2 regions of the Pseudomonas sp. B12(2026) genome follow, and region 2 is predicted to be linked to the other one. Evidence: predicted binding sites of a transcription regulator. Region 2 holds the regulator's gene; the other holds the start of a gene.
The links. The regulator FliA, encoded in region 2, starts transcription of late flagellar genes. The targets are predictions, from matches to a motif close to CTAAAGTTTNNNNNNNNNNNGCCGNTAA.
Positions count from the first base shown of each region.

Region 1: the regulator FliA is predicted to act here: its motif matches at 12,091-12,118, upstream of AC3B6A_RS05620 (methyl-accepting chemotaxis protein).

Region 1 covers NZ_CM173430.1:1,184,849-1,200,475, reverse strand. The annotation lists gene AC3B6A_RS05680 (response regulator transcription factor) at 1-26, shown strand, start outside; gene AC3B6A_RS05675 (pilus assembly protein TadG-related protein) at 42-1,754, opposite strand; gene AC3B6A_RS05670 (DUF3613 domain-containing protein) at 1,773-2,054, opposite strand; gene AC3B6A_RS05665 (tetratricopeptide repeat protein) at 2,075-2,845, opposite strand; gene AC3B6A_RS05660 (type II secretion system F family protein) at 2,842-3,750, opposite strand; gene AC3B6A_RS05655 (type II secretion system F family protein) at 3,761-4,651, opposite strand; gene tadA (type 4b pilus Flp biogenesis ATPase TadA) at 4,648-5,892, opposite strand; gene tadZ (type 4b pilus Flp biogenesis protein TadZ) at 5,889-7,073, opposite strand; gene AC3B6A_RS05640 (type II and III secretion system protein family protein) at 7,139-8,371, opposite strand; gene cpaB (Flp pilus assembly protein CpaB) at 8,387-9,301, opposite strand; gene AC3B6A_RS05630 (Flp family type IVb pilin) at 9,675-9,881, shown strand; gene AC3B6A_RS05625 (methyl-accepting chemotaxis protein) at 10,036-11,931, shown strand; gene AC3B6A_RS05620 (methyl-accepting chemotaxis protein) at 12,325-14,214, shown strand; gene AC3B6A_RS05615 (helicase HerA-like domain-containing protein) at 14,404-15,627, opposite strand, start outside.
Region 2 covers NZ_CM173430.1:4,075,050-4,090,676, reverse strand. The annotation lists gene flhA (flagellar biosynthesis protein FlhA) at 1-698, shown strand, start outside; gene flhF (flagellar biosynthesis GTPase FlhF) at 735-2,033, shown strand; gene fleN (flagellar synthesis regulator FleN) at 2,203-3,033, shown strand; gene fliA (RNA polymerase sigma factor FliA) at 3,030-3,779, shown strand; gene AC3B6A_RS18875 (chemotaxis response regulator CheY) at 3,956-4,330, shown strand; gene AC3B6A_RS18870 (protein phosphatase CheZ) at 4,350-5,135, shown strand; gene AC3B6A_RS18865 (chemotaxis protein CheA) at 5,164-7,377, shown strand; gene AC3B6A_RS18860 (protein-glutamate methylesterase/protein-glutamine glutaminase) at 7,430-8,527, shown strand; gene AC3B6A_RS18855 (flagellar motor protein) at 8,527-9,267, shown strand; gene motD (flagellar motor protein MotD) at 9,281-10,165, shown strand; gene AC3B6A_RS18845 (ParA family protein) at 10,221-11,009, shown strand; gene AC3B6A_RS18840 (CheW domain-containing protein) at 11,107-12,000, shown strand; gene AC3B6A_RS18835 (chemotaxis protein CheW) at 12,084-12,563, shown strand; gene AC3B6A_RS18830 (DUF2802 domain-containing protein) at 12,565-12,972, shown strand; gene AC3B6A_RS18825 (hypothetical protein) at 13,142-13,483, opposite strand; gene AC3B6A_RS18820 (hypothetical protein) at 14,227-14,544, opposite strand; gene AC3B6A_RS18815 (hypothetical protein) at 14,761-15,078, opposite strand; gene AC3B6A_RS18810 (RHS repeat-associated core domain-containing protein) at 15,082-15,627, opposite strand, start outside.

The DNA.
Region 1 (15,627 bases), 2.9 Mb from region 2:
CGCCCAGCAGCAGCGCGGTGCACTGAGCGCTTCGCGGGCCTTCAGATCAGCAGCTCCGTGCCGCTGGTCTGGAGGTCGATCAGGCGGACGTCGATGGTTCCCAGGCTGATCCCAAGCAACTGCAGCAAAGGATCGAGAACGATATCGGCGAGCGCACTCAGGGCTGGGCGCAATAGCCCTAGAATCGTGCTGACCAACGAGCTGGGATTGAGCCCGAGCACCGCCAACGCACCGAGAAGCCCGGTGGGCGTCACGTTGATCGACGAAGACAGGGTGCCGATGGCGTTATCCAGCGACTGGGAAATGGAGCTCGAAGCGGTTTGCGGTTCGCTCGGCAGGTCCTCGGGGCTGGATACCCGATAACTCAGAGAAGTGCCGCTGGCGCTACCAACCACGGTAGCGGCCGAGACATCCGCGCCAACCAGACCACCTACGATTTTGACGCTGATCGGATCGACCGTCGCGCTTTGCCCATCGCGGAATGTGCCCAGATGCAGTTGAGCGATGCCGGGTTGGGCATAGACGGTGACATCCACAGGCCGCCCCAGGCCAGCGCAGGCGATGCTGTCCAGCGCCGCCGTTCCCTGTGCCACATCCAGCGCCAGCCCAAGATTGATGCTGAGCACGCCGGGCAACGTCACCTCGCCCGTGACGTTGGTCCGAATCGCGGCGGTGCGGACCTGCGTGCGCCATTGGCCGTTGTCATCCTTGCCGGGATAACCGAAGGCGATCTGCGGTGGCTCGACGATCCAGAGCTTGACCCCAACCGTCCCCAGACCTCCCAGATTGACGCCCGCGTTCAGCTCCACCGCATGCCCCCGATTGGCAACGAACGCCAACGCGGTGATCAGGTCGAGGGCATTCACCGAGCCCTGTAACGCCTGGTCCCGCGCCGAGTCGGGGGCGACCACCGAAAGCACGCTGCCGAGGGTGACGGTCGCGTCCTTCACCCCCGCCCCCAGCAGTTGCTGCCCCAGCACTCCAGTGTCCAGGCCGGCAACCCGGGTCGGATCGACAGCGTTGACCGTCGCCCCCAGCAACTGGGCAAGGCTGGCCTGCGCGCCCAGCAGCGAATCCACCGAACCGGCCGTCACGTCGACGCCCAGCGCGCGCATCTGCTCCGACAGCCCGAGCAGGCTGACATTGGCATTGGCCAGTCCCTGGTACCCCACCGCATTCAGGGCGAGATGGCTGCCCAGCAACGCATTGAGCAGGTTGTTGAGCAGCCCGGCCTGCTGGTCGTCGAGCGAGGCCAGGGTGGTGCCCGCCGACAGCCCGGCCATCGCCGTGCGCCGCGCCACCGCCTCGGCGCTGAGGCGCGTCTGCGCCGAGGCGCCGCTGAACAGGCTGGCGACATTGAGGATCAGGCTGGAGGGAACGGTGCGGCCGACGCTGACCTTCACCGCGTCCCGGTCGGCGCCGCCCGGCGTGAAGACCCGGCGCGACTCGTCGCCGTATGCGTCATCGAAAGCAACGCTACCCAGCGTGGCGACCAGATCGCCGGCGCTGGCGGGGACGAAATCGTTCTTCGCCGCGCTGGCGAGTGCGTAGGTCTGCGGATCGCTTTCCGGCGCGGCGCACATCCCACTCTGCGAAGCCGCCTCCAGCGCCGCCATGTCGGCCACCCGCTGCAACTTGCGCTGCTCGTAGTACAGGCGCCCGGTGTCCACCACCAGCGCCAGGCAGACCAGCGCCAGCAGCAGCGTCCCCGCCGCCATGATGCCGATCGCGCCCCGTTGCCGTTCGCGTCCCATGTTCCGCTCCCGAAAGGATCAGTTCTTCCCGGTGCTGAAATCGTTGTTGTCGTCGAGCAGGTATTCGGGAATCTCGCGGGTGTAGCTCTTCAGGTAGCGCTGGTAGGCGCGGTCGCGTTCGGCCGGGGTGGCGCTCTGCGGATAGGGCGAGGCGGCGCGGCCGCTGCGCTGCAGTTCCAGCCAGGCCTGCACCTCCTGCTGGTCGCGGGCGCTGGTGCCGGGCTGCGCGGGCGGCGCATCGGCCGCTTGCGCCAGCCAGGGCGCGGCCAGCAGCGCGCCGGCGAGAATCCATGCCTTCATCGTCGTCCTCCTTGCCCGCCTCAGCGGGCCTTGACCAGCAGCCCGGCGTCCGCCGCCGCGCCAGATGAGGTGTCCCGGGCCACCGCGCCCGCCGCCGGCGCCTGTTGCCGGCCCAGGCTCTCCGGCGTGGGCGCCGAGCCCGGCGAGCGCAGCGCATCGGCGCGCTCGTGGGCCTCGCGCACGTCGTCGGCGGACAGGCCGGTGCGCAGGATCAGTCCCTCGGCCTGGCTGTTCTCGCCTTCCAGGTACATCAGGCTGAGCAGGTTGGTGGCCGGCAGCTTGCCGCCCTCGCTGAGCTCCAGCGCGGTGATGAACTCGAAGCGCGCCCCGGCGCGGTCGCCGCGCTCCAGCAGCGCCACGCCCAGGTCGTTGCGGAAGGCGCTGTCGGTCGGCTGCAGCCGCGCCGCCTCGCGCAGTTCGAGCATGGCCTCGGTGCGGTTGCCGTTGCGCATGGCGATCAGGCCCAGGCCGTGGTGCGCCTCGCCGGCCTTGCAGGTGCCGAGCAGCGCCTGGTATTCGCCGCGCGCCAGCGGGCTGCCGATGCGGCGCAGGGCCAGCGCCTTGCTCTCGCGCACTTCCAGCGAGTCCTGCGGCAGGGTTTCCAGGTTGGCCAGGGCGGCGTGGGCGCGGCCCTGGTCGAGCATCTCCCGCGCCAGGTTGAGCTGCAGCTCCAGCGATTCCCCCAGGTGCTCGTTGCACGCCTGGCCGACCGGGCTGCCGCCCAGCGTGCCGAGGTTGGCGCAGCCGCCGAGCGCAAGGCTGAGCAGGCCGACCACGATTGCGTTTCTCATCTCATTCCCCCCAGGGCCTTGGTGATCGCGATGAAGCCCGGCCCGGCGAGGATGATCAGCAGCGCCGGGAACAGCAGCAGCATCATCACCAGGCTCATCTTCGCCGACAGCTTGCTGACCTTCTCCTGCATGCGGGTCAGCCGCCGGTCCTCGAACAGTTGCTTGAGCGTCTGCAGCGAACTGCGCGCGCTGCCGCCCTGGCGCACCATCTGGCGCAGCACGTTGCAGCAGTCGCTGAGTTCGCTCACCGCCAGGCGCCTGTGCAGCAGGTCGAGTTCGTCGGCCAGGTCCAGGCCGCTGTCGAGGTGCGCCAGCACGGTCTCCAGCTCCCCGGCCAGCACCGGCACGATGTTCCGTCCTTCCTGGCGCACCACGCGCAGGCTCTGCTCCACCGTCAGGCCGGAGTCGAAGAGGATGCGGATCAGCTGGATGAACACGATCACCTCCTCCGCCAGGCGCTCGCGGCGCTTGCCGGCGAAGTGGGCCAGCACGCGCTTGGGCAGGAGGAAGCCGACCCCGGCGGCGAACACCACCGGCAGCAGCGCCGAGTCGAACAGCGGCCTGGGCATCAGGCTGACGGCCAGGGCCAGCCCCGCCAGCAGCAGCGGGCACAGCAGCAGCGCCAGCAGGTAGATGCGCCGCGGCGCGCTGCCGCTCCAGCCGGCCTGCTCCAGCAGGATGCGCACCTCGTCGTCGCGCAGTTGCAGGCGCTGCGCCAGGGCGCTGCCGCCCACGCGCTCCAGCAGCCCGGCCAGGCGCCGGCCGCCGGCGCGCGGCAACTGGGCGCCGCCCAGGCGTTGTTCGATCAGGCGCTGCTCGCGGCCGGCGGCGCGGCTCTGCGACAGCGCCAGCAGCACCGCGGCGAGCACCAGGATCGCCACCAGCAAACCGTAGGTCATCGGCATCGCGGGCCTCCTAGATGCTCTTGAGCATGCGCCAGAGCGTGTAGCAGCCCAGCGCCTGCAGTCCGAGGGAGGTCAGCAGCAGCCAGCGGCCGCTGCCGTCGAGCCACATGTTCATCAGGTAGCCCGGGTTGGTGAACAGGATGTAGGCCCCCAGGCTCACCGGCAGGACCGCCAGCACCAGGGCGCTGAGGCGGGTCTCGCCGGTCATCGCGCGCAGCTGGCGGCCGAGGTTCTCCCGTTCGTGGATGACCTTGATGATGTTTTCCAGCAGGTCGGTGGTGTTGCCGCCGTAGCGATGGTTCACCGCCACGCCGAGGGAGAACACGTGCAGTTCCTCCACGTCGTACAGCTCCGCCACCTCCTGCAACGCCTCGGGCAGGCTGATGCCGAGCTGCACGTGGTGGGTCGCCAGGGCGAAGACTTCCCGCAGCGGGTCGTCCGCGGCGCTCACCGCCTGGGCGATGGAGTCGCCCAGGGTGCGGCCGGAGTGCAGGCTGCGCACCACCTGGTCGAGGAAGTTGGGCATCTGCCGGATCATCCGTTGCAGGCGGCGCTGGTACAGCACGTTGAGCAGCAGGTGCCCGCCGGCCAGCGCCAGCGCCACGGCGCCCAGGGCGCCGGGCACGCCGCCCAGGCGGGCGCCGAGCAACATCAGCAGCAGCGCCGCCACGCCGAAGCCCAGCAGCCAGCGGCGCATGTCGGCGACGCCCGCCCGCCGCAGGCGCCGGGCCAGCCAGTGGCTGCTGCGGCCGCGCGCCGCTTCCGCCGGCAGCGCGCCGCTGCCGCTCAGGCGCCGCAGCACCTGCTCGTTGTGCCGCGTGCGCCAGGCCATGACGCCGGTCAGCACGCCGAACAGGCCCAGCGCCAGGCTGACCGCGCCGAGCAGCAGGGCGCCGCTCACATCAGCACCTGGCGGAACTTCAGCCCGCCCGGCTGGGCGGTGCGGACGAACTGTCCGCTGCCGCGCCGATCGAGGCTGAACAGGGCGTTGGTGACGTACACTCCGTCGCGCACCTCCAGCACTTCGATGATCTCGCTGATGCAGCGCCGGCCGCTGGCCAGGCGGGTGATCTGCACGACGATGTCCAGCGCCGAGCAGAGCATCTGCCGCAGGGTCTGCTCCGGCACGCGCTGGCCGGTGAGGCCGACCAGCATTTCCAGGCGCAGCAGCGAGTCCATCGCGGAGTTGGCGTGCACGGTGCTCATCGAGCCGTCGTGGCCGGTGTTCATCGCCTGCAGCACGTCGAGCACTTCCACGCCGCGGATCTCGCCGAGGATGATGCGGTCCGGGCGCATCCGCAGGGCGTTGCGGATCAGGTCGCGGGCGGTGACCTCGCCGAAGCCCTCGGCGTTCGGCGGACGGGTTTCCAGGCGCACCACGTGGTTGTGGCCCAGTTGCAGCTCGGCGGTGTCCTCGATGGTGACGATGCGCTCGCGCTCGTCGATGAAGCTGCTCATCACGTTGAGCAGGGTGGTCTTGCCGGTGCCGGTGCCGCCGCTGATGAGGATGTTGCAGCGGCTCTCCACCGCCTGGCGGAGGAACGCCAGCATCGGCTCGTCGACGCTCTGGTAGCCCAGCAGGTCGGCGCTCTTGAGCAGTTCCTTGCTGAACTTGCGGATCGACAGGCACGGGCCGTCCAGCGCCACCGGCGGGATGATCGCGTTGACCCGGCTGCCGTCGGGCAGGCGCGCGTCGACCATCGGGCTGGACTCGTCCAGGCGCCGCCCCAGCGGCGCGAGGATGCGCTGGATCACCCGCTGCACGTGATGGTCGTCGATGAAGCGCAGGTCGCTCTGGTACAGCCGGCCGCCGTGCTCGACGAACACCCGGTCCGGGCCGTTGACCAGGATTTCCGAGATGTTCGGGTCGCGCAGGAGGATTTCCAGCGGGCCGAAGCCGGTCAGCTCGTCCACCACCTCCTCGGCGAGGCGGTCGAGCTCGTAGCGGGAGATCGCCAGCTGGCGCCGCGCGGCATATTCACTGACTTTCTCGGCGACGTACTGGGCCACTGCCGGGCGCGCGCCCTCCAGCAGGTTCATGCCGTCTTCGTCGATCTCGTCGATGATGTAGCGGTGCAGGCGCATCTTCAGCGCCTGCAGGTCCTGGTCGTGCTGGCCGGAGAAGCCGCTGCCGTAGCTCATGGCCGCGCCGCCTTGGGCCAGCCGAGCCAGGCGAAGCGCCGCGGACGTTCGCCGGGGCTCGCCCCGAGGTTGTCCGCCAGGTCGCGCAGCTTGATCGTCAGCGGGTCGCGCGGCGACAGCTCGAACAGGCTCTGGCCGATGTTCTTCGCCCGCAGGCGCGCCTCGGGCGAGGCAGGCAGCACGCCGAACAGTTCCAGACCGAACATCCTCGCCAGAGCCGGGGCATCCGGCGGGACGGAGGGCCAATAGCGCTCGATCAGCAGCTCGATGCGCGGCAGCGCGGGGCTGCGTTCGCGCAGCCGGCGCAGGCGTTCCAGGCCCTTGCGGCAGGACGGCACGCTCTGGTCGACCAGCCACAGCACGCGGTTGGCCTGCGCCAGCAGCTGGCTGGCGAGCTCGCCCTCGGCGACACCGGTGAGGTTGACCAGCACGTGGCTGAAGGCGCCGCGCAGGTTGCCCAGCAGCAGGTAGAGCTCGGCGGTGGTGACCCGCTCCAGTATGCCGGGCTCGTCCGACAGGCTGAGGATGCGCAGCCCGGAGTCGTGGCGGGTGAAGGCGCTGTCGATCAGCGTCTGGTCGAGGCGGCGCAGGTTGCGCATGGCATCGGCGAAACTGAAGGCCGAGTCCATGCCGAGGATCGCCAGCGCCTCGCCGCAAGGCTGGCCGATGTCCACCAGCAGCACGCGGTTGTCGGCCTGGCGTTGCAGCGCCAGGGCCAGGTGCAGCGCGACGAAGGCGCCGTCGGCATCCGGCCGGGCGTTCACCAGGCTCACCAGCTCGCCCTGCCGCGCGGCGCTCACCGGCACGCTGGGCAGGCGCCCGCCGAGGCGCCGGACCAGGCCGCTCAGCTCGCTGGCGCGGGCGCCGTAGGTGACGAAATCGCGGGCGCCGGCGCGCATCGCCGCCAGCACCAGCTGGTTGTCCAGGCCATCGCCCACGGCCACCACCGAGAGCAGCGGCCGGGCCGACACCAGCCCTTCGATCAGCGAGCTCTGCGTCACCAGGTTGGCCTTGTTCAGGCTGGTGAACAGCACGCCGGCGCCGGTGACGTCGAGCAGCGCCAGCAGCTCTTCCAGGGTGCCGCTGCTGGCGACCACCACCTGCCCGCTGCTGGCCAGGCTGCTCTGCAGCCACTCCTGCTCGCCGGGATGCTGAACCAGTGCGACGAATGTCTGACTCATGCTGCCGCTCCCTTCCCGTTCCCCACGGCCCGTTCTCTGGCGGGGTGCCGCGTCATAGGTGTCCATCAGCGCGACATCCCGCTGCTGGCCCGGCGCTGGTCGAAGCGGCCGTCCTCGAGGAAATAGAACTCGCCGAACCCGGGGTCGTACTTGCGCAGGCCCTCGCCGGGCAGCGTCGGCAGCGCCGCGCTCGCCGCCAGCGGCTGGACCAGGTGCGGGGTGACGATCATCAGCAGCTCGCGGTCGTCCTTGTCCAGGTTCGAGGAGCGGAACAGCGCGCCGATCACCGGGAGGCTGCCGAGGAAGGGGAACTTGTCGATGTTGCTGATGGTGCTGCTGCTGATCAGCCCGCTGATCACGAAGCTCTCGCCGTCGGCCAGCATCACGCTGGTGTCGGTGCGCCGCACGGTCAGGGCCGGCACCGCGATGTCGTTGGTGCGGATGCCGCTGGAGAAGTCCAGCTCGCTGACTTCCGGCGCCACTTTCAGGGCGATGCGCCTGTCGTCCATCACCGTGGGGGTCAGGGTCAGGCGGACGCCGAATTCCTTGTACTGGATGGTGATGGTGTCGTTGTTGCCGTTGGGCACCGGGATGGGGAACTCGCCGCCGGCGAGGAACGAGGCGCTCTGCCCGCTGGTGGCCACCAGGCTCGGGCGTGCCAGGGTGTAGGCGAAACCGCTGCCCTCCAGGGCATTGATGAAGCCCAGCCACTTGCTGCTGCCGCCGCCCCAGATGATGTTGAAGCCGCCGTTGGCGGTGCCGAAGGTGCCCCCCAGGTTGCCCGCGCTGTCCAGCTGCAGGCCGCCCAGGCTGCCCGGCGAGCCGAGCACGAAGGTGTTCGAGCCGCGCCGCACCAGCGAGGTGCTGGCCTGCTTGAGCTTGCTGCGGCTGACTTCGACGAAGCGGATGTCGGTCTGCACCTGGTTGGACAGCCCGGCGGCGAGGTTGCCCGGCACGCCGCCGGCATCGGCGATCGCCCGCGAGCCGACGCGCACCACGCTGCTCATCGGCTGGTCGCTGCAGGGGGTCCAGATCAGCAGGCTGGTCAGGCCCTCGGCCTTGCCGGTGATGAGGAAGTCACGCTTGTCGACCACCTGCACGTCGGCGATCTCCGGATCGCCGATGGCCAGGCGCTTGATCGGCACCGGCAGCTGCTGGTCGAGCTGGGCGCCCTGCTGGACGTCGAGGGTCAACTGCCGGCCGGAGAATCCGGCGCAGGCGCTCGGCACCGCCTGCGCGGCCGAGTGGACGGCACAGGCCAGCAGCGCGGCCAGCGACAGGATGAGGCGCTTGGGCATCGATGCGCTCCTTGCTCAATGTGCTTCGCGGGTAACGGTGGTACCGCGGTAGACCACGACGCCCGGGCTCACCGCCGACGCCGGAACCTGCCGCACGGCGGGCGCCGGACGGGCCTTGCCGAGCAGTTGTTCGAGGGTGACCGGCTGGCTGCCGGCGGCATTCAGCGAGGCCTGGATATAGCCGCCCTGCTGCTCCTTCTCGTAGAGGTTCTCGTCCTTGCTGCGCACCGCCAGGCGCAGCGAGCCGGCCTGGCTGGCCAGCATCAGGCGCGCGGCGGCCTCGGCCGGCACGGCCAGCACCGCGGTGCGCGGCGGGCGCGGGGTCTTGTCCTTCGGATCGCCGCCGTTGCGCACCTGGCCGTCGCGGGCGACGGCGATCTGCTCGCCATAGGTGAGGACGCGCACTCCGGGCAGCACCACCTGGGCGCTGAGGACGCGGTCGGTGCTCTGCTGGTCCTGGACGAACAGCATGACGTCGACGTAGTCGCCGGGGAGCACGAAGCCGCCGCCGCCGATCACCTCGTCCACCGCGATGGCCATGGCCCGCTCGTCCGGGCGGATGGTCCGCGCCAGCGGCCCGCCCGGCTCCACCAGCGCGGCGGAAACGATGCTGCCGGCCGGCACCGCGACCCACACGCGCTGCCCGACCAGCGCCTCGGGCCTGGGGTAGCTGCCGGCCGGGGCGGTGTGCAGCAGCTCGATGGCGAGATCGTCCTTGCCGATCACCGTCAGCGCCGCGAGGTCGCGCCGCGCCACCACCACCGGCGTGCGTTGCAGCTTGTCCGCCTCCGCCAGCGCGGCGGGCGCCACCTCCTGCGCCGCGCCGGCGACCGGCGCCGCCGGCTTGCCCAGCGACAGTCCCAGATATCCCACAACCCCTGCGCACAACAGCAACAGCCCGGCGAAAACCATCAGCACCTTGCTATTCATGTCCACATCCTTGGCGTTATCGGGACGCGTGGACCCAAGGTCCACAGCCTGATCGGAAGTCACAACACCGGCAGCACCGGCATACGTCCTTCAGACCCTTGTCGTTATTTCGGCCGCCTGGGGAAATTCAGAAATAACCTTTCCGCATAATGGCCAACTGCTTGTTCCAAAGCAGAATTTAGTTGCTGCGGTAATAGCGTCAAATGCCGGCGATAAATTTCCAATCCTCAGTTAGTTCTACTTCGCCATGACTATAACTTTTGTATTAGTGCCATTTGATCAATTGCATTCCGCCATGCCGGGCCTAGCCTGACGGTGAAGTCGGGGCGCCGCCCCGGTGGTGCTGCAAGGAGCAACCGCGATGAACCTGAATATCAAAGACCTGAGTCTGAAGTTCTACTGCAAGGCAAAAGCGCTACTGACCGAACGGGAAGGTGCAACCGCTATCGAATATGCGGTAATTGCCGGGTTGATCGCGGTGGTCATCATTGCCGGGGCACGTAGCCTCGGACTTGATATCAACAGCATGTTCACCAATATCAGCAACGCGCTGCCAAGCGGGACACCAGCTTCGGAGTAAGCGGAAAATACACTTCCGCAACACAACCAAAGAACTTCCTCCCGGCTGCAATTCGTTGCGGCCGGGCGTATGTCCATATTCAAGTTAAAGTCTTCGAGCAAACGGCCGATACATCCTGCCTATCCCTTCGTTTCACCTGCAGGATGCTTTTCCAATGCTTCGCTCGCTGTCCTTCGCCAGGAAGATTCTTCTGGCGGCCTCCCTCGTGGTCATCTTCGCCTTCGCCTGCTTCATCCTCTTCAACGACTTCCGCCAGCGTCAGGCCATCCAGGCCGACACCGAGACCTCCCTGCACCAGATCGGCAGCCTGACCGCCAGCAATATCCAGAGCTGGCTGGAAGGCCGCATCCACCTGGTGGAAATGCTCGGCGCGCAACTGGGCGAAGCCGACCCCAGCGCCGAACGCATCCTGCACCTGCTGGAGCAACCCGCGCTGCAACGGAACTTCCTCTCGGTCTACCTGGGCGAAGCCGCCACCGGCGTCTTCACCATCCGCCCCTTCTCGCCCATGCCCGACGACTATGACCCGCGCCAGCGCAGCTGGTACAAGGGCGCCGTGGCGGCCGGCGGGCTGGTCGTCACCGAGCCCTTCCTGGATGCCGGCACCAAGGAGCCGATCCTCGCCATGTCCATGCCGGTCATGCGCAACGGCCAACTGCTCGGCGTGGCCACCGGCGACATGAAGCTGGAGACCATCACCGGCATCATCAACTCGCTGAACTTCAACGGCGACGGCTACGCCTTCCTGGTCAGCGACGCCGGCAAGATCCTCATCCACCCGGATGTCGACAAGGACTTCAAGAATCTCGCCGAGGTCTACCCGCGCGGCACCCCGCAAGTCCGCCCCGGGGTCCAGGAAGTCGTCGCCGACGGCCGTACCCAGCTGGTCTCCATGACCCATGTCGAAGGCCTCCCGGGCGCCAACTGGTATGTCGCGCTGGTGCTCGACAAGGACGCCGCCTACGCCATGCTCAGCGACTTCCGGACCTCGGCCATCATCGCCACGGTGGTCGCCATCGTCGCCATCCTGCTCCTGCTGGGCATGCTCATCCGCGTGCTGATGGCGCCGCTGACCGACATGGGCCGCGCCATGCAGGACATCGCCCAGGGCGACGGCGACCTCACCCAGCGCCTGAAGGTCGCCAGCAACGACGAGTTCGGCGTGCTGGCCAACGCCTTCAACCGCTTCGTCGAGCGCATCCACGAATCGATCCGCGAAGTCGCCTCCACCGCGCGCAGCCTGCACGACGTCTCGCAGCTGGTGGTCAACGCCTCCAACTCGTCGATGAGCAACTCCGACGAGCAGGCCAACCGCACCAACAGCGTCGCCGCCGCGATCAACGAACTGGGCGCCGCCGCCCAGGAGATCGCCCGCAACGCCGCCGATGCCTCGCACCACGCCACCGACGCCTCGCACCAGGCCGGCGACGGCCGCCAGGTGGTCGAGCAGAGCATCAGCGCGATGAACCAGTTGTCCGACAAGATCAGCTCGGCCTGCGCCAACATCGAGGCGCTGAACAGCCGCACGGTGAACATCGGGCAGATTCTGGAGGTGATCAAAGGCATCTCCGAGCAGACCAACCTGCTGGCGCTGAACGCCGCCATCGAAGCCGCCCGCGCCGGCGAGGCCGGTCGTGGCTTCGCCGTGGTCGCCGACGAGGTGCGCAACCTGGCGCACCGCGCCCAGGAGTCGGCGCAGGAAATCCAGAAGATGATCGAGGAGCTGCAGGTCGGCGCCCGCGAGGCCGTGGATACCATGACCGAGAGCCAGCGCTACAGCCTGGAAAGCGTGGAGATCGCCAACCGCGCCGGCGAGCGCCTGGCCAGCGTCACCCACCGCATCGGCGAGATCGACGCGATGAACCAGTCGGTGGCCACCGCCACCGAGGAACAGACCGCCGTGGTCGACTCGCTGAACATGGACATCACCGAGATCAACACGCTGAACCAGGAAGGCGTGGAAAACCTCCAGGCCACCCTGCGCGCCTGCGCCGACCTGGAGAACCAGGCCGGCCGCCTGCGGCATCTGGTGGACAGCTTCCGCATCTGATCGGTGCGGCAATGAAAAAGGCGCCTTCGGGCGCCTTTTTCGTTCGCGAGCAAGCTCGCTCCTACAGGTCAGGTCGAGCCTGGCTTGCTCGCTGGCAACCAACCTGTCTCACCGCTGAAACACCCGCGTCAGAGCCACGCCTACCGTTCGTCCGACTCTTTCAAGCTTCCCTGGGCCGCGCCGAAACCAAGGGTGAAGGCCCCTGATACCACCAACAAACCGGGCCTGTCGTCACCGCCGGGACAAGGGAGTTCCGGCCACGCCCGCACGGCTATCCGCCGCGCCGGCGCCGTCCGTTTCACACCACGGGGACGGACGTTCCACGGCGACATCGGACCTGTCGCCCGGACCGCCGCCGTTCAGGCATCCCACTACTTCCGGATTCGACGCAGCATGATCAAGAGCCTGAAATTCAGCCATAAGATCCTCCTGGCCGCCTCGCTTGTTGTTTTCTCCGCTTTCGCCCTCTTCACCCTCTACAACGACTACCTGCAGCGCAACGCGATCCGCGAGGATCTCGAAAACTACCTGCGGGAAATGGGCGACGTGACCGCCAGCAATATCCAGAACTGGCTGAGCGGCCGGCTGCTGCTGATCGAGAACACCGCCCAGACCCTCGCCCGCGACAGCTCGCCGGAACACCTCACCGGCCTGCTGGAGCAGGACACCCTGCACAAGACCTTCATGTTCACCTACCTGGGGCAGGAAGACGGCGCCTTCACCATGCGCCCCAACGACGCCATGCCCGACGGCTACGACCCGCGCACCCGCCCCTGGTACAAGGACGCCCTGGCCGCCGGCGGCACCACGCTCACCGAGCCGTACATCGACGCCGCGACCCAGCAACTGATCATGACCGTGGCCACCCCGGCCCGCGCCGGCGGCAAGACCCTGGGCGTGGTCGGTGGCGACCTCGGCCTGCAGACCCTGGTGCAGATCATCAACTCGCTGGACTTCAGCGGCATGGGCTACGCCTTCCTGGTCAGCGGCGACGGCAAGATCCTCGTGCACCCGGACAGGAACCTGGTCATGAAGTCCCTGGCCGACGTCTACCCGCGGAACACGCCGAAGGTCGGCGCCGGCTTCAGCGAGGCCGAGAGCAACGGCCAGACCCGCATCCTCAGCTTCACCCAGGTGAAGGGGCTGCCCTCGGTGAACTGGTACATCGGCCTGTCCATCGACAAGGACGCCGCCTACGCCATGCTGAACAAGTTCCGCACCTCGGCCATCGTCGCCGCGGTCATCGCCATCGTCGCCATCCTGCTCCTGCTGGGCATGCTGATCCGCGTGCTGATGACCCCGCTGACCAACATGGGCCGCGCCATGCAGGACATCGCCCAGGGCGACGGCGACCTCACCCAGCGCCTGAAGGTCGCCAGCAACGACGAGTTCGGCGTGCTGGCCAACGCCTTCAACCGCTTCGTCGAGCGCATCCACGAATCGATCCGCGAAGTCGCCTCCACCGCGCGCAGCCTGCATGACGTCTCGCAACTGGTGGTCAACGCGTCCAACTCATCGATGAGCAACTCCGACGAGCAGGCCAACCGCACCAACAGCGTCGCCGCCGCGATCAACGAGCTGGGCGCCGCCGCCCAGGAAATCGCCCGCAACGCCGCCGATGCCTCGCACCACGCCACCGACGCCTCGCACCAGGCCGGCGACGGGCGCCAGGTGGTCGAGCAGAGCATCAGCGCGATGAACCAGCTCTCCGACAAGATCAGCTCGGCCTGCGCCAACATCGAGGCGCTGAACAGCCGCACGGTGAACATCGGGCAGATTCTCGAAGTGATCAAAGGCATCTCCGAGCAGACCAACCTGCTGGCGCTGAACGCCGCCATCGAAGCCGCCCGCGCTGGCGAGGCCGGTCGTGGCTTCGCCGTGGTCGCCGACGAGGTGCGCAACCTGGCCCACCGCGCCCAGGAGTCGGCGCAGGAAATCCAGAAGATGATCGAGGAGCTGCAGGTCGGCGCCCGCGAGGCCGTGGACACCATGACCGAAAGCCAGCGCTACAGCCTGGAAAGCGTGGAGATCGCCAACCGCGCCGGCGAGCGCCTGGCCAGCGTCACCCACCGCATCGGCGAGATCGACGCGATGAACCAGTCGGTGGCCACCGCCACCGAGGAGCAGACCGCCGTGGTCGACTCGCTGAACATGGACATCACCGAGATCAACACGCTGAACCAGGAAGGCGTGGAAAACCTCCAGGCCACCCTGCGCGCCTGTGCCGACCTGGAGAACCAGGCCGGCCGCCTGCGGCATCTGGTGGACAGTTTCCGCATCTGATCGGTGCGGCAATGAAAAAGGCGCCTTCGGGCGCCTTTTTCGTTCGCGAGCCAGCTCGCGCCTACAAGACTCGCCCCGACCTGTAGGAGCGAGCTTGCTCGCGAACCGCCCGGCGACAATGCCTCAGGGTGAATCGCTTTCGTAGGAGCGGATCTCATCCGCGAAGGGCGGGCACAGCCCGCCCCCCCCTCAGCGCCGCTTGCTCCCGCCCAGCAACGCCCCCATCAACCCGCGCACCAACTGCCGACCGATCTGGTTGGCCGCCTGCCGCACCACGGTCTTCGCCGTCTGGCTGGCCAGGGTGCCGAGCAGCTCGCCGGCCAGTCCGCCGAGGTCGCTGCCGACACCCTTCTCTTCGGGTTTTTCCTGGGTCGGCGCCATCTTGTCGTCGGCGCGGCCGGTCAGACGCTCGTAGGCGGATTCGCGGTCGATCGGCTGGTCATAGCGGCCGGCCAGCGGCGAACGGCGGATCAGCTCCGCGCGCTCGGCGTCGCTCAGCGGGCCGATACGCGATTGCGGCGGCGCCACGGCGACGCGCTGGACCATGGCCGGCGTGCCCTTCTCCTCCAGCGTGCCCACCAGCGCCTCGCCGATGCCCAGCTCGGTCAGCACCGCAAGGGCGTCGAACGCCGGGTTGGGACGGAAGCCGTCGGCCACCGCGCGCAGCGACTTCTGCTCCTTGGCGGTGAAGGCGCGCAGGCCGTGCTGGATGCGCAGGCCCAGCTGCGCCAGCACGTCGTCTGGCAGGTCGCTCGGCGACTGGGTGACGAAGTACACGCCCACGCCCTTGGAACGGATCAGCCGCACCACCTGCTCCAGGCGGTCCTGCAGCGCCTTGGGCGTGCCGTTGAACAGCAGGTGCGCCTCATCGAAGAACAGCGCGAGGACGGGTTTGTCGGCGTCGCCACGCTCGGGCAGCTGCTCGAACAGTTCCGCCAGCAGCCAGAGCAGGAAGGTGGCGTAGACCTTTGGCGCCTCGTGCACCAGCTTGCTGGCGTCGAGCAGGTGGATGCGCCCGCGACCGTCGGCCTCGGGGCGCAACAGGTCTTCCAGTTGCAGCGCCGGCTCGCCGAAGAACTCCTCGGCGCCCTGCTGCTCCAGCAGCGCCAGGCGCCGCAGCAGGGCCTGGGAGGAGGCGCCGGTGAACAGCGCGCGGTCCTCGCCGAGGATTTCCGGGTGCTCCTTGAAGTGGTTGAGCAGCGCCTTGAGGTCCTTCAGGTCGAGCAGCAGCAGGCCTTCGCGGTCGGCCACCTTGAACGCGGCGAACAGCGCCGCCTGCTGGCTTTCGGTCAGCTCCAGCAGGTTGGCCAGCAGCAGCGGGCCCATTTCCGACAGCGTGGTGCGCAGCGGGTGGCCGGTCTTGCCGGCGACGTCCCAGATGCTCACCGGGTAGGCCTGCGGCTTGTGGTTCAG
Region 2 (15,627 bases):
CGTCCCAGCGCGACCAGGCGCAGTCCCTGGGCTACACCGTGGTCGACGCCAGCACCGTGGTCGCCACCCACCTCAACCAGGTGCTGCACAAGCATGCCCACGAGCTGCTCGGCCACGAGGAAGTCCAGCAACTGATGCAGCTGCTGGCCAAGACCTCGCCCAAGCTCGCCGAAGAGCTGGTGCCGGGGATGATTTCCCTGTCGACCCTGCTCAAGGTCCTGCAGGCGCTGCTGCAGGAGCAGGTGCCGGTGCGCGACATCCGCACCATTGCCGAGGCCATCGCCAACGTTGCCGCCAAGAGTCAAGATCCCGCCGCCATGGTGGCCGCGGTTCGCGTCGCGCTGTCCCGCGCAATCGTGCAAACCATTGTGGGACTAGAGCCGGAGCTGCCTGTGATCACTCTGGAACCCAGGTTGGAACAGATATTGCTCAATAGTCTTCAGAAGGCCGGACAGGGCTCCGAAGACGGCATGTTGCTGGAGCCCGGAATGGCGGAAAAGCTGCAACGCTCGATGGTCGAGGCGGCGCAGCGCCAGGAAATGCTCGGCAAGCCGGCGATCCTGCTGGTGGCCGGCCCGGTCCGCGCGATGATGTCCCGGTTCGCGCGGATGGCGGTCCCCACCATGCACGTGCTGGCCTACCAGGAAATCCCGGACAACAAACAAGTCACCATTGTCGCCACCGTTGGGCAGCAATAGTCAGTAGTCGAATAGAGAGCACCGAGGTCGCAGGCCATGCAGGTAAAACGCTTCTTCGCCGCCGATATGCGTCAGGCCATGAAACTGGTCCGTGACGAACTGGGCCCGGACGCCGTGATCATCGGCAATCGCCGGGTGGCCGGCGGCGTCGAGCTGACCGCGGCGCTGGACTACCAGGCCCCGGCGGCGGCCAGCAAGCCGAACCCGGCGCTGGAAGTCGAACTGCGCAAGACCCAGGCGCGCATCGCCCAGGCCAAGGCCGAGCTGAGCGAGCCGGTCCGCGCCAGCGCGGCCGAGCGCAAGGACCGTCAAATGTACGACGCGCAGGCGCCGCGCCGCACGGCGGCCGAGACCCTGGCCGAAGCCATGGAGGCGCCGGCCGCACCGGCCGCCGCCAACGTCGGCCAGCAGGCCCTGGAAGCCATGCGCTTCGAACTCAACGGCCTGCGCGAACTGATCGAAGTGCAACTCGGCTCCATTGCCTGGAACCAGCTGCAGAGCCAGCGTCCGAAGCAGGCCAACCTGTGGCGCCGCCTGCAGCGCATGGGCCTGCCGGCGGACCTGTCGCGCAGCCTGCTGGAGAAGGTGGCGTCCATCGCCGACCCGAAGCAGGCCTGGCGCATGCTGCTGGCGCACCTGGCGCGCTCGATCAACACCCCGGAAAACGACCTGCTGGAGCAGGGCGGGGTGGTCGCGCTGGTCGGCCCGGCCGGCATGGGCAAGACCACCACCCTGGCCAAGCTGGCGGTCCGCTACGTGCTCAAGTACGGCGCGCAGAGCATCGCCCTGGTGTCGATGGACAACTTCCGCATCGGCGCCCAGGAGCAGATCAAGACCCTCGGCCGCATCCTCGATGTGCCGGTGGTCCTGGTCAGCCCGGGGCAGTCGCTGGTCCAGGCCATGGCGCCGCTGGCGCGCAAGCGCCTGGTGCTGATCGATACCGCCGGCCTGTCCGCCAACGATCCGGCGCTGCGCATGCAGCTCGAAGCGCTGGCCGCGCAGAGCCTCAACGTACAGAACTACCTGGTGCTGGCCGCGACCAGCCAGAGCCAGGTGCTCAAGGCGGCGTGGCAGAACTACCGCGCCTGCGGCCTGGCCGGCTGCATCCTGACCAAACTGGACGAGGCCGGCAGCCTCGGCGAGGCGCTCGCCCTGGCTATCGGCCGGCGCCTCCCGGTGGCCTACCTGGCGGACGGTCCGAAGATTCCGGACGACCTGCAGGTGGCGCGCAGTCACCAGCTGGTCAGCCGCGCGGTGAGCCTGCAGGCGCCGGAAGAGCCGAGCGAGGACGACATGGCCGACCTGTTCGCCGGCCTGTACCAGCGCGCCGGCTGAACGATTCGAAGAGCCCCGTGGTGGGGCGATGGGCGGCCGGCTTGGGCCGCCCGGCGAGGCGGATGCTCTGGGAGACGATCCGCGAGCGCCGGAAGCGGTAGAGCACCGCGGCCGGCAGGGCCGCAGCGCCAGGAGGCGCGGCGGCTGAATGACGAGACAGGGTATTGATATGGGCATGCATCCCGTTCAGGTAATCGCGGTCACCGGTGGCAAGGGTGGCGTCGGCAAGACCAATGTGTCGGTGAATCTGGCACTGGCGCTGGCCGACCTCGGCCGGCGAGTCATGCTGATGGACGCCGACCTGGGCCTGGCCAACGTCGACGTGCTGCTGGGCCTGACGCCCAAGCGCACGCTGGCCGACGTCATCGAGGGCGAATGCGATCTGCGCGACGTGATCCTCCAGGGGCCCGGCGGCATCCGCATCGTCCCGGCGGCCTCCGGGACGCAGAGCATGGTGCACCTCACGCCGATGCAGCACGCCGGCCTGATCCAGGCCTTCAGCGATATCAGCGAGAACATCGACGTGCTGGTGGTGGACACCGCCGCCGGCATCGGCGACTCGGTGGTGAGCTTCGTCCGCGCGGCGCAGGAAGTGCTGCTGGTGGTCTGCGACGAACCGACCTCGATCACCGACGCCTACGCCTTGATCAAGCTGCTCAACCGCGACTACGGCATGACCCGCTTCCGCGTGCTGGCGAACATGGCGCACAGCCCGCAGGAGGGCCGCAACCTGTTCGCCAAGCTGACCAAGGTCACCGACCGCTTCCTCGACGTGGCGCTGCAGTACGTCGGCGCCATCCCCTACGACGAGTCGGTGCGCAAGGCGGTGCAGAAGCAGCGTTCGGTGTACGAGGCGTTCCCGCGCAGCAAGGCGTCCCTGGCCTTCCGGGCGATCGCGCAGAAGGTCGACAGCTGGCCGCTGCCGGCCAATCCGCGCGGGCACCTGGAGTTCTTCGTCGAACGCCTGGTGCAGCATCCAGCCACGGGACCCGCCGCATGATGCCGGCCTCTGGAGCGCGTATGTACAGCAAGGCGCAGGCACAGAATTCCCAGGACCAGCTGATCCAGCGCTACGCGCCGCTGGTCAAGCGGATCGCCTACCACCTGCTCGGCCGCCTGCCCGCCAGCGTGCAGGTCGAGGACCTGATGCAGGCCGGCATGATCGGCCTGCTGGAAGCGGCGAAGAAATACGACGCCGGCAAGGGCGCGAGCTTCGAGACCTACGCCGGCATCCGCATCCGCGGCGCCATGCTCGACGAGGTGCGCAAGGGCGACTGGGCGCCGCGCTCGGTGCACCGCAACACCCGCATGGTCAGCGACGCGATCCGTACCGTCGAAGCGAGAACCGGCCGCGACGCTAAAGATCAGGAAGTTGCTGCCGAACTCAATATGAGCCTCGAGGATTATTACGGCATCCTCAGCGACACCCAGGGCAGCCGGCTGTACAGCTTCGACGATCTGCTGCAGGACGGCGAGCAGGGCAGCGGCCTGGCCGAAGACGCTTCGCACCAGGTCAACGAGCCCGCCCACGGCCTGGAGGACGAACGCTTCCAGGCGGCGCTCGCCGACGCCATCACCAAGCTGCCCGAGCGCGAGCGGCTGGTGCTGGCGCTGTATTACGACGAGGAGCTCAACCTCAAGGAGATCGGCGAGGTGCTCGGCGTCAGCGAGTCGCGGGTCAGCCAGCTGCACAGCCAGTGCGCGGCGCGCCTGCGGGCGCGTCTGGCGGAGTGGCGCGCGCACTGAGCTTCGGGTAGTTTCGCGGCGGCATTTTCTGTAGGAAATGCTCGCAGGAGTTTCGAATTCTCTGGGTGACGTCCCTTTGACGTCCCCGCACGGCACGAGCGCATGACGCTCGATGAATTGACGGCACGCCCGCCAGGACGTGCCTGGTATCGATGGAGGTCGGTTTGGACAAGAATATGAAAATTCTCATCGTGGACGACTTCTCCACGATGAGGCGCATCATCAAGAACCTCCTGCGGGACCTGGGGTTCACCAACACCGCGGAAGCCGACGACGGCACCACCGCGCTGCCGATGCTGCACAGCGGCAACTTCGATTTCCTCGTCACCGACTGGAACATGCCCGGCATGACCGGCATCGACCTGCTGCGCGCGGTTCGCGCCGACGAGCGCCTCAAGCACCTGCCGGTGCTGATGGTCACCGCCGAGGCCAAGCGCGACCAGATCATCGAAGCGGCCCAGGCCGGGGTCAACGGCTATGTGGTCAAGCCTTTCACCGCTCAGGTGCTGAAGGAAAAGATCGAGAAGATTTTCGAGCGGGTCGGCGGCTGAGGCTGGCCAAGAGGGCGTCATGGATCTCGTCAACGAATCCGCGGGTGACTTCGAGTCGACCCTGAAAAAACACGCGCGCGAATTGGTCGACTGCCTCGATCGCGGTGAAGTGCAGACCGCCGTGCAGCTGATCTCCGAACTCACCCAGGCGCGCGATCGTGGGCTCTACCAGGAAGTCGGCAAGCTCACCCGCGAGCTGCACAACGCCATCGTCAACTTCCAGATCGATCCGAATTCCCGCCACGCCGAGGAAATGTCGCAGATCGCCGACGCCACCGACCGCCTGTCCTACGTGGTGACCATGACCGAGAGGGCGGCCAACCGCACCATGGACCTGGTGGAGGAGTGCACCCCGGTGGTCTCGCACATCGAGAACGAGGCCAAGGCGCTGCAGGAAGACTGGTCGCGCTTCATGCGCCGCGAGCTGGGCGCCGATGCCTTCCGCGACCTCGCCAAGCGCGTCGAGCAGTTCCTCTACAGCAGCGCCCAGGACAGCCGCAAGCTGTCCGCGCACCTCAACGACATTCTTCTGGCGCAGGACTTCCAGGACCTCACCGGGCAGGTGATCAAGCGCGTCACCAAGCTGGTCACCGAGGTCGAGACGAACCTGGTCAAGCTGGTCTGGATGGCCGGCCAGGTGGACCGCTACGCCGGCATCGAGCATGACCACGAGGGGATGCGCGAGGCGGTGGAAAAAGAAAGATCGTCCAAGGGTGAAGGTCCGCAGATCGCTGCCGATACAAGAAAGGACGTCGTATCCGGTCAGGACGATGTCGACGACCTGTTGTCCAGCCTAGGTTTTTGAGTGTCGTTGACACTGTAGGGAGCACCGAATGAGCTTCGACGCCGATGACGAGATCCTCCAGGACTTCCTGGTGGAGGCCGGCGAGATCCTCGAGCAACTGTCCGAGCAACTGGTTGAGCTGGAAAGCCGCCCGGATGACATGGACCTGCTCAACGCAATCTTCCGTGGGTTCCACACCGTCAAGGGCGGGGCGGGCTTCCTCCAGTTGAACGCGCTGGTGGAGTGCTGCCACATCGCCGAGAACGTGTTCGACATCCTGCGCAAGGGCGCGCGCCGCGTGGATGCCGAGCTGATGGACGTGGTCCTGCAGGCGCTGGACACCGTCAACGTGATGTTCCAGCAGGTGCGCGATGCGGAAGAGCCGACCCCGGCCACGCCCGAGCTGCTGGCCGCGCTCTCGCGCCTGGCCGAGCCGGCTGGCGACGAACCGGCCGCGGCACCGCCGGCCGCCGAGCCCGAGCCTGCTGCGCAGGCTCCCGCCGCCTACGGCGACATCACCGACGCCGAGTTCGAGCAACTGATGGACGCCCTGGAGCCGGCCGCCGCCGAGCCCGCGCCCGCGGCGGATGCCGAAGCGGCCTCCGACGACGACATCACCGACGACGAATTCGAAGCGCTGCTCGACCAGCTGCACGGCAAGGGCCAGTTCGGCGGCGCCAAGGAGCCCGCCAGCGCCGCCCCCGCCGCGAGCGCGCAGGCACCGGCCGCCGGCGACGAGATCAGCGACGACGAGTTCGAAGCGCTGCTCGACCAGCTGCATGGCAAGGGCCAGTTCACCGGCGCCAAGGAAGAGCCGGCTGCCGCCCCGGCCGGGAATGCCGCCGCCCCCGCCGCCGCTGGCGACGACAACATCACCGACGACGAATTCGAGGCGCTGCTCGACCAGCTGCACGGCAAGGGCCAGTTCGGCGGCGCCAAGGACGAGCCGGCCGCCGCCGCTCAACCGGCCGCCAAGCCCGCTGCCAAAGCCGCCGCTCCCGCGCCGCAGCCCAAGCCCGCCGCCGCGCCGGCTCCGGCCGCCGCCAAGCCCGCCGAGGCCGCCCGCGCCGCGCATCCGGACAAATCGGCCAGCGAAGCGGAAACCACGGTGCGCGTGGACACCGCGCGCCTCGACGACATCATGAACATGGTCGGCGAACTGGTGCTGGTGCGTAACCGCCTGGTGCGCCTGGGCGCCAACAGCGGCGACGAGGCGATGGCCAAGGCCGTGTCGAACCTCGACGTGGTCACCGCCGACCTGCAGTCGGCGGTCATGAAGACCCGCATGCAGCCGATCAAGAAGGTCTTCGGCCGCTTCCCCCGGCAGGTCCGCGACCTGGCGCGCCAGCTGAAGAAAGAGATCAACCTGGAGCTGATCGGCGAAGAAACCGACCTGGACAAGAACCTCGTCGAGGCCCTGGCCGACCCGCTGGTGCACCTGGTGCGCAACGCGGTGGACCACGGCATCGAAGGCCCGGACGAGCGCGAGGCTGCCGGCAAGTCGCGCTCGGGCAAGGTGGTGCTGTCCGCCGAGCAGGAGGGCGACCACATCCTGCTGTCGATCTCCGACGACGGCAAGGGCATGGACCCGGACGTGCTGCGCGCCAAGGCGGTGGAGAAGGGCCTGCTGGAGAAGGACGCCGCCGACCGCCTCTCCGAGTCCGACTGCTACAACCTGATCTTCGCCCCGGGCTTCTCGACCAAGGCCGAGATTTCCGACGTCTCCGGCCGCGGCGTCGGCATGGACGTGGTGAAGACCCGGATTTCCCAGCTCAACGGCATCATCAACATCTACTCGGCCAAGGGCCAGGGCTCGAAGATCGTCATCAAGGTGCCGCTGACCCTGGCGATCATGCCGACCCTGATGGTGATGCTGGGCGACCAGGCCTTCGCCTTCCCGCTGGTGAACGTCAACGAGATCTTCCACCTCGACCTGTCCAACACCAACGTGGTCGACGGCCAGGAAGTGGTGATCGTCCGCGACAAGGCCCTGCCATTGTTCTACCTCAAGCGCTGGCTGGTGCCGGGCGCGCAGTATGACGAGCCGGGCGAGGGCCATGTGGTGATCCTCTCCGTGGGCACCCAGCGCATCGGCTTCGTGGTCGACCAGCTGGTGGGCCAGGAAGAGGTGGTGATCAAGCCGCTGGGCAAGATGCTGCAGGGCACGCCGGGCATGGCCGGGGCGACCATCACCGGGGACGGGCGCATCGCCCTGATCCTCGATGTGCCGAGCATGCTCAAGCGCTACGCACGGCGTATCTGATTTCGGCGCGCGGGGACGCCCGCGCGCGGCAAGGCTTTATTCAGGAGTGTCTATGGTTGTCAAAGTCCTGGTGGTGGACGATTCGGGATTCTTCCGCCGCCGTGTCTCGGAGATTCTGTCCGCCGACCCGCAGATCCAGGTGGTCGGTACGGCCACCAACGGCCGCGAGGCGATCGATCAGGCGCTGGCGCTCAGGCCCGACGTGATCACCATGGACTACGAGATGCCGCTGATGGACGGCATCACCGCCGTGCGGAGCATCATGCAGCGCTGTCCGACGCCGGTGCTGATGTTCTCCTCGCTGACCCACGAGGGCGCGCGGGTGACCCTGGACGCGCTGGACGCCGGCGCCGTCGATTACCTGCCGAAGAACTTCGAGGACATCTCGCGCAACCCGGACAAGGTGCGCCAGCTGCTGTGCGAGAAGGTCCACACCATCGCCCGCAGCAACCGCCGCTTCGCCGCCTACGCCACCACCACCCCGATGCCCGCGCCGGCCGCCGCCAGCGCCGCGCGCCATGCCGCGCCGGCCTCCGCCGGCAGCCCCGCGCCCGCCGCGCCGGCGCCGTCCGCCGCCCCAAAGCGTAAGCCCTACCGGCTGGTGGCCATCGGTACTTCCACCGGTGGGCCGGTGGCGCTGCAGCGGGTCCTGACCCAGCTGCCTGCCAACTTCCCCGCGCCGCTGGTGCTGATCCAGCACATGCCGGCGGCATTCACCAAGGCCTTCGCCGAGCGCCTGGACAAGCTCTGCCGGATCACCGTCAAGGAAGCCGAGGACGGCGACCAGCTGCGCCCCGGCGTGGCCCTGCTGGCCCCCGGCGGCAAGCAGATGATGATTGACGCGCGCGGCTCGGTGCGCATCCTCCCCGGCGATGAGCGGCTGAACTACAAGCCCTGCGTCGACGTGACCTTCGGCTCCGCCTCCAAGGCCTACGGCGACAAGGTGCTGGCGGTGGTCCTCACCGGCATGGGCGCCGACGGCCGCGAAGGCGCGCGGATGCTCAAGCAGAGCGGCAGCCAGGTGTGGGCGCAGGACGAGGCCAGCTGCGTGATCTACGGCATGCCGATGGCGATCGCCAAGGCCGGCCTCGCCGACGCGGTGTACGGCCTGGACGATATCGGCCGCCACCTCACCGAGGCCTGCGGCTGATGGATGTGCTCAGCCTGGTCGGCCTGATCCTCGCGCTGGTCGCCATCATCGGCGGCAACTTCCTCGAGGGCGGGCATGTCGGCGCGCTGGCCAACGGCCCGGCGGCGCTGATCGTGGTCGGCGGCACCCTGGCCGCCGCGCTGCTGCAGACCCCGGTGCCGGTGCTCAAGCGTTCGGTGAACCTGCTGCGCTGGATCATCCTGCCGCCCAGGGTCGACCTGGTCGGCGGCATCGGCCATGTGGTCGGCTGGAGCATGACCGCGCGCAAGGAGGGCCTGCTGGGCCTGGAAAGCGTCGCCGACGCCGAGCACGACCCCTTCGCGCGCAAGGGCCTGCAACTGCTGGTGGACGGCACCGAGCCGGAAGCCATCCGCAGCATTCTCGAAGTCGACCTGTACAACCAGGAAAGCCGCGACCTGGCGGCGGCCAAGGTGTTCGAAAGCATGGGCGGCTACTCGCCGACCATCGGCATCATCGGCGCGGTGATGGGCCTGATCCACGTGATGGGCAACCTCGCCGACCCCAGCCAGCTGGGCGGCGGCATCGCCGTGGCCTTCGTCGCCACCATCTATGGCGTGGGCCTGGCCAACCTGCTGCTGCTGCCGGTGGGCAACAAGCTCAAGAGCATCGTGCTGCGCCAATCCTGCTACCGCGAGATGCTGATGGAGGGCCTGCTGTCCATCGCCGAGGGCGAGAACCCGCGCTCCATCGAACTGAAGCTGCAAGGCTTCGCCGGCTGAGGAGGGGACGCCAATGCCTCGCCGCCGCCGCCACGAGGAACACGAGAATCACGAACGCTGGCTGGTGTCCTACGCGGACTTCATCACCCTGCTGTTCGCCTTCTTCGTGGTGATGTACTCGATCTCCTCGATCAACCAGGGCAAGTACAAGATCCTCTCGGAAACCCTCACGGGCGTGTTCAACCAGCCCGACCGCGCGGTCCGCCCGATCCCCGTCGGCGAGGAGCGGCCGCGCACCCAGCAGCCGGACCAGTCGCTGAACGAACCGATGGACGAGGGCCAGCCCCAGGGCAGCCCGGACACCCTGGAGCAGATTTCCGAGAGCATGCGCCAGGCGTTCGGCGAGCTGATCAAGAGCGACCAGGTCAGCGTGCGCGGCAACGAGTTCTGGATCGAGATCACCCTCAATTCCAGCCTGTTGTTCCCCAGCGGCGATGCGATTCCCAACGACGCCGCCTTCGGCATCATCGAGAAGGTCGCCGGAATTCTGGCGCCTTACCGCAACCCGGTGCACGTCGAAGGCTTCACCGACAACGTGCCGATCCACAACGCCCAGTACCCGACCAACTGGGAACTGTCGGCGGCCCGCGCCGCGAGCATCGTGCGCATGCTCGCCCAGGACGGGCTGGACGCCGGCCGGCTGGCGGCGGTGGGCTATGGTGAATTCCAGCCGGTGGCGGACAACGCGACGGCGGAAGGGCGCGCGCGCAACCGCCGGGTGGTGCTGGTGATCTCCCGCAACCTGGAGGTGCGCCGCAGCGTCAGCGGCGTGGGCAGCGGCAAGGCGCAGGCGGACCCGGCGCTGCGACATGCTGGCACGCAACCTGCACCGGTGCTTGCCGGTGAGGCGCCCGCGGGCGGCGCCGTCAATTCTTCGTCATCGGCGGCAGGGCAATGAAAGTGAGCAGCATGAAAACCCTGAGCCGATCCTCGGTCAGCGCGGAGCGAGCACTATGAAAGTCTGGGCGGTAGCCAACCAGAAAGGTGGCGTCGGCAAGACCACATCCTCCATCGCCCTGGCGGGCCTGCTGGCCGACGCCGGCAAGCGCGTGCTGATCGTCGACCTCGACCCGCACGGCTCGATGACCAGCTATTTCGGCCATGACCCGGACACCCTGGAGCACAGCGTGTTCGACCTGTTCCTGCACCAGGGCAGCGTCCCCGAGGGGCTGCCGGAGCAACTGCTGCTGCCGACCAGCCACGAGAACATCCGCCTGTTGCCGTCGAGCACCGCGCTGGCCACCCTGGAGCGCCAGTCGCCGGGGCAGAACGGCCTGGGCCTGGTGATCGCCAGGAGCCTGGCGCAGCTGTGGAACCAGTTCGACCACGCGATCATCGACAGCCCGCCGCTGCTCGGCGTGCTGATGGTCAACGCGATGGCGGCCAGCCAGCACCTGGTGATCCCGGTGCAGACCGAGTTCCTCGCCCTCAAGGGCCTGGAGCGCATGGTCAACACCCTGACGATGGTCAACCGCTCGCGCAAGCAGGCGCTGCCGTTCACCATCGTGCCGACCCTGTTCGACCGCCGCACCCAGGCTTCGCTGGGCGCACTGCGGGTGCTGCGCGACACCTATCCCGACACGCTCTGGCAGGCCTTCGTGCCGGTGGACACCAAGCTGCGCGACGCCAGCCGCCACGGCCTGGTGCCGTCGCGCAACGATGCCAACAGCCGCGGGGTGATCGCCTACCGCGCGCTGCTCAAGCATCTGCTGGCACAGTTGCCGGCGGCGCAGGTGGCCTGAGCATGGCCGGCCTCGAACAAAGAATCCGACGAGAGCGTTCAAGTCTCGCTGCTGCACGGCCGATAGGCTGGAAAGTCCCCTTGCGCGGTCATCACCCATGAGTCGTTCCGTTACCGCCACGCGTCCCCAGCTTGCGCTGCAGTCCTACCTGGACGCGCTGCTGCAGGATGCCTTCGTAGACTTCGCCGACGAGCCGGCGGCGCCGGTTGCCGCGCCCGTTGCGCCGGCGCCGGTCGCCCTGGCCAGTGCCGAGCCGCTGCCGGCGGTCGTCGTCGAGCCCCAGCCGACCCTGGTGGAGCCGCAGCGCGACAGCATCAGCCTGGACGAATTCGAAGCCGCGGTGCTCGAAGAGCAGGTGCGCGATGCGCGCCTGAGCCTCGCCCGCGAGCCCGCCGCGCCGCCGGTCGCGGCCGCGCCCGTGGTGGCGCCGCCGAGCCGGGCGGTGCAGGATGCGCAGGTCATCGAGCTGCGCCAGCCGGGCAGCGCCGAGATGCCCGCCGCGCCGCTGGCGCTGCTGGACAACGGCCGCCCGGTGTGGGCTGCCGAGCCCTTCGAGTGCCTGCTGTTCGACGTCGCCGGGCTGACCCTGGCGGTGCCGCTGGTCTGCCTGGGCTCGATCTACCCGCTGGCGGGCCACGACCTGACCCCGCTGTTCGGCCAGCCGGACTGGTTCCTCGGAATCCTGCCGGGCCAGGCCGGCAACCTGAAGGTGCTCGACACCGCGCGCTGGGTGATGCCCGAGCGCTACCGCGACGACTATCGCGAAGGCTTGCAGTACGTGATTTCCGTGCAGGGCTACGAGTGGGGGCTGGCGGTGCACCAGGTCAGCCGCTCGGTGCGCCTGGACCCGTCCGAGGTGAAATGGCGCAGCCAGCGCCAGCAGCGCCCGTGGCTGGCCGGCACGGTGATCGAACAGATGTGCGCGCTGCTCGACGTCTCGGCCCTGGCCGAACTGATCGCCAGCAACGCGACGCGGCGCCCGCAGCATTGAGCGCGCACTGATTTGAACGCCAATCCATTTAACGAAAGCCACCGCGCCGCTGGCGGCGCGGTTAGACGAAGAGGCGAAGGGATATGAAGAAAACGTCAGCGCAAGGTGCCGAAGATCCGATTCTGCAGTGGGTCACCTTCCGCCTGGACAACGAGACCTACGGCATCAACGTGATGCAGGTCCAGGAAGTGCTGCGCTACACCGAGATCGCGCCGGTGCCCGGTGCCCCGAGCTACGTGCTGGGCATCATCAACCTGCGCGGCAACGTGGTCACCGTGATCGACACCCGCCAGCGCTTCGGCCTGGACCCGGCGCCGGTCTCCGACAACACCCGCATCGTCATCATCGAGGCGGACAAGCAGGTGGTGGGCATCCTGGTCGACAGCGTCGCCGAGGTGGTCTACCTGCGCCAGTCCGAGATCGAGACCGCGCCCAACGTCGGTAACGAGGAGTCGGCCAAGTTCATCCAGGGCGTCTGCAACAAGAACGGCGAACTGCTGATCCTGGTCGAGCTGGACAAGATGATGACCGAGGAAGAGTGGTCGGAGCTGGAGAGCATCTGAGGTGCTGATCGCGCTGGTGATCCTCGGCGTGGCCTGTGCCGGCCTCGCCGGGACGTGCGCCTGGCTGGCGCGGCGTCAGCGCGCCCAGCTGGCGCAGGCGGCGGAGCACGCCGCGCGGATCGCCGAGCTCGAACAGCGCCTGAAGGCGCAGGGCAAGTGCCTGGAGTCCTACCAGCAGGTCAACGTCCGCATGGGCGAGGAACTGCGCGAGCTGGGCAGGCAGGTCGCCCCGCTGCCCGAGCGCCTGACGCGCATGGAGCAGCGCGACCCCTCCACGCTGTCCTACAGCCAGGCCGCGCGCCTGGTCGGCATGGGCGCCTCGGCCGCCGACCTGACCCAGAGCTGCGGACTGTCCCAGGCCGAAGCCGAACTGGTTGCGCGCTTGCACCAGCGCAAGCCGGAAGAGTAGGGCGCCTGATCGGGCTGGCGGAGGGGCGGCGCTTCGGCGTATTTCGCTTTGAGTCTTCGTAGAGCTGTTCATCGCTCCAGAAGTACTCCTCGCCGGCGGTGGTCTGCAGTTCAGGGATTACAACGCTCTAGATCCACGAGCCGTTATCTTATCGGTTTTATTTTATAAATTAAGGCGCTTCGGTTTCTCGAATGGCCTCAATCAGTTCCTCCATAGTGGAATCATATGGTGGTTTCCATGGTGGCATATCACTTTCTAACCACTCATCATACTCTTCAGAGCTGAGAATTTTCCTGAGTTCGTCGACTATTATTCTTCTGGTCTTGGATAATTTATTTAAAACATCATTCTCTTTAAAGAATAGAAACAGTGCCAGCGATGCTCTAGTGCTGTCGGGGAATCCTGATGCGATTCTGTCAATTGATGGGACTATAGTTTCCAATTGAGTTGCAGCATAGGTTAGGCTCTTTATTTTCTCAGTGTCTCCTTGTGGGTTTTGTTGTTTTTTCATTTAGTGCTATATCTCCTTTGATCTTGCAATCCTCTACGCCGAGATTGTTCTAATCCTTACCATGTTGATCATGGAAAAGAACTTTACAGTAGAAGCCGGTTGATTTTTTTCTGTTGCTGTTATAAAATGATACGATGGTTCGTCTCCATCATCGCTCATCTGATGGAATACCATTCCGCTATACTGTAAATAGGACACCATGCTCAGCAGTATTTCCTTGTGTTTTTTCATGTCCTTCAAATATATGTTTATCTCGTAAAGATTGTCCTGTTCGCTAATTGTGAAATTTTGTACTTCTTGCTTTTGACTAAGTAGTGTTCTGATGTCTATGGGTATACCTTGGTCGGTCTTTATGATTGTTTATTTAAGTATGAAATCAATTATTTTTTCATTCATCTTCTAGATGGCCTTGGGATGTATTTTCCGCCACGGGCGCGGGCTGGGCGATGGGCGTGACGCTGCCCGGTGCGTAGGTCCAGCTGGTCGCCTGCTCGTAAAGAATCTCGCCATCGGCGCGGATGGGGGCGGCTTCAATGAGGTGTTCACCGCTCCAGAAGTACTCCTCGCCGACGATCTGTTGTTTATCCGTCGTGCCGCGGATGACCTAGAGCCTGAGGATACGTCAGCTCCAAGCACCGTATTCGTAGCGGTCAGGGCCGCAGCGGACGATGCCGCCTTGTCGGTGGATAAGCTGGCCGCTTTATTTTACTGAATAATGAATCTGCTTTATTTATTCTGCTATTTTAGTTGATGAATTGATTATTTATAATGATTTTTATATCTTCTGGTGTAACAGGATTTGGTAGTTCGAATCGCTTAAAGTTTTCTAGTGCGGATTCGAGTTCTTTTGTGGCCTCACGGTCTTCTTTTATTAAATTGATCATTAAGTTTTGGGTTATTTGGGTTTTTTTGAAAATATTAAATTTTAAAACAAAATAGCAGATTGCTAGTGATAGCTCTTCTACTGACTCTTCATTTTGGCTGCCAATGCGTGCTAATGTTGTTCTAATTGTCTCTAGATCAATTATTGAGTTAATTATATCTTCTTTGCGAGGTTTCATGCTTGGCGTCTCTTGGTATAATCCGCTTTTTCTTCTTCTAGATATATGTCGTCTTCGATGGTGTGTTTTGTCTGTCGTGTTGTGGATGACCTAAAACTTGCGGATACGCCGGCTACAGGCGCCGTAAGTGTAGTGGTAAGGCTGCAGTGGATGGCGCATGCATCTTGGTTGAAAAATCAGCCTTTCTCTTATTCGTTAATAGATGTTTTTATTAATTTAGAGAGGGTCGAGAGGTAAAAAAGAGCTAATGTCATTTTTTGATCCAATTATGTACTTTTCTAATTTGAGCCTGGTTATGTCATCAAGTGAGGCTGGGGCCCAGTTCCAATCTTGATCTTCAGGAGGGATTCCAAACCACTTGGCTTTTGTGTGTTCGTTTGGATTGCATGACATGGCTATATCGCATGTCATGTATTCGAACTCTACAGATAGCCCTGCTATTCTATTGTCTTTTAGCTTGATCAGAAATAACTCATCGCTCTGATTGTATTCGCCAACGCTGCACGCCATTGCTACAAAGTATTTTGTGTTCACTGCCTACTCCGGGAAGGATGTCACTACAGTATTGCTATTCGGTTTGGTAACTATTCGCACGTTATTTAGTATCGGGGTGCCTGCTGCTGCGCCGGACCTCCCTCCACCCAGGCCTGCGTCTGGATATGGTATTGCATAGTTCCAATTTCCATTGCCTCCAACTGTGGGCTGTATTCCGTCGCGCACTGCAATATCCCATGCCTTGTTAGTGGTAGTTATCGGGTCTTCAACAAATACGCCGTGAGCAGCTCTATCAGCAATATCAGCTCCATGACGCATAACATGATCGGGTGCCGATTCACCTTTCGGGTTTACCCCTGACCAATCAAGAGATCCGCTAGCTGGGCAGGGAGCTAATCCCAATGGGTCCACCCACCCCATCGGGTTATGCACATACCCCTGAGGCCGGTTCCCCCCGCCCAACCCCAATGGGTCCGGACTCAGGTACTGCGCCGTCTGCGGGTCATAGTAGCGGTGCCGGTTGTAGTGCAGGCCGCTTTCCGCATCGTAGTACTGGCCGGGGAAACGGAAGGGGCATTCCACGGCATC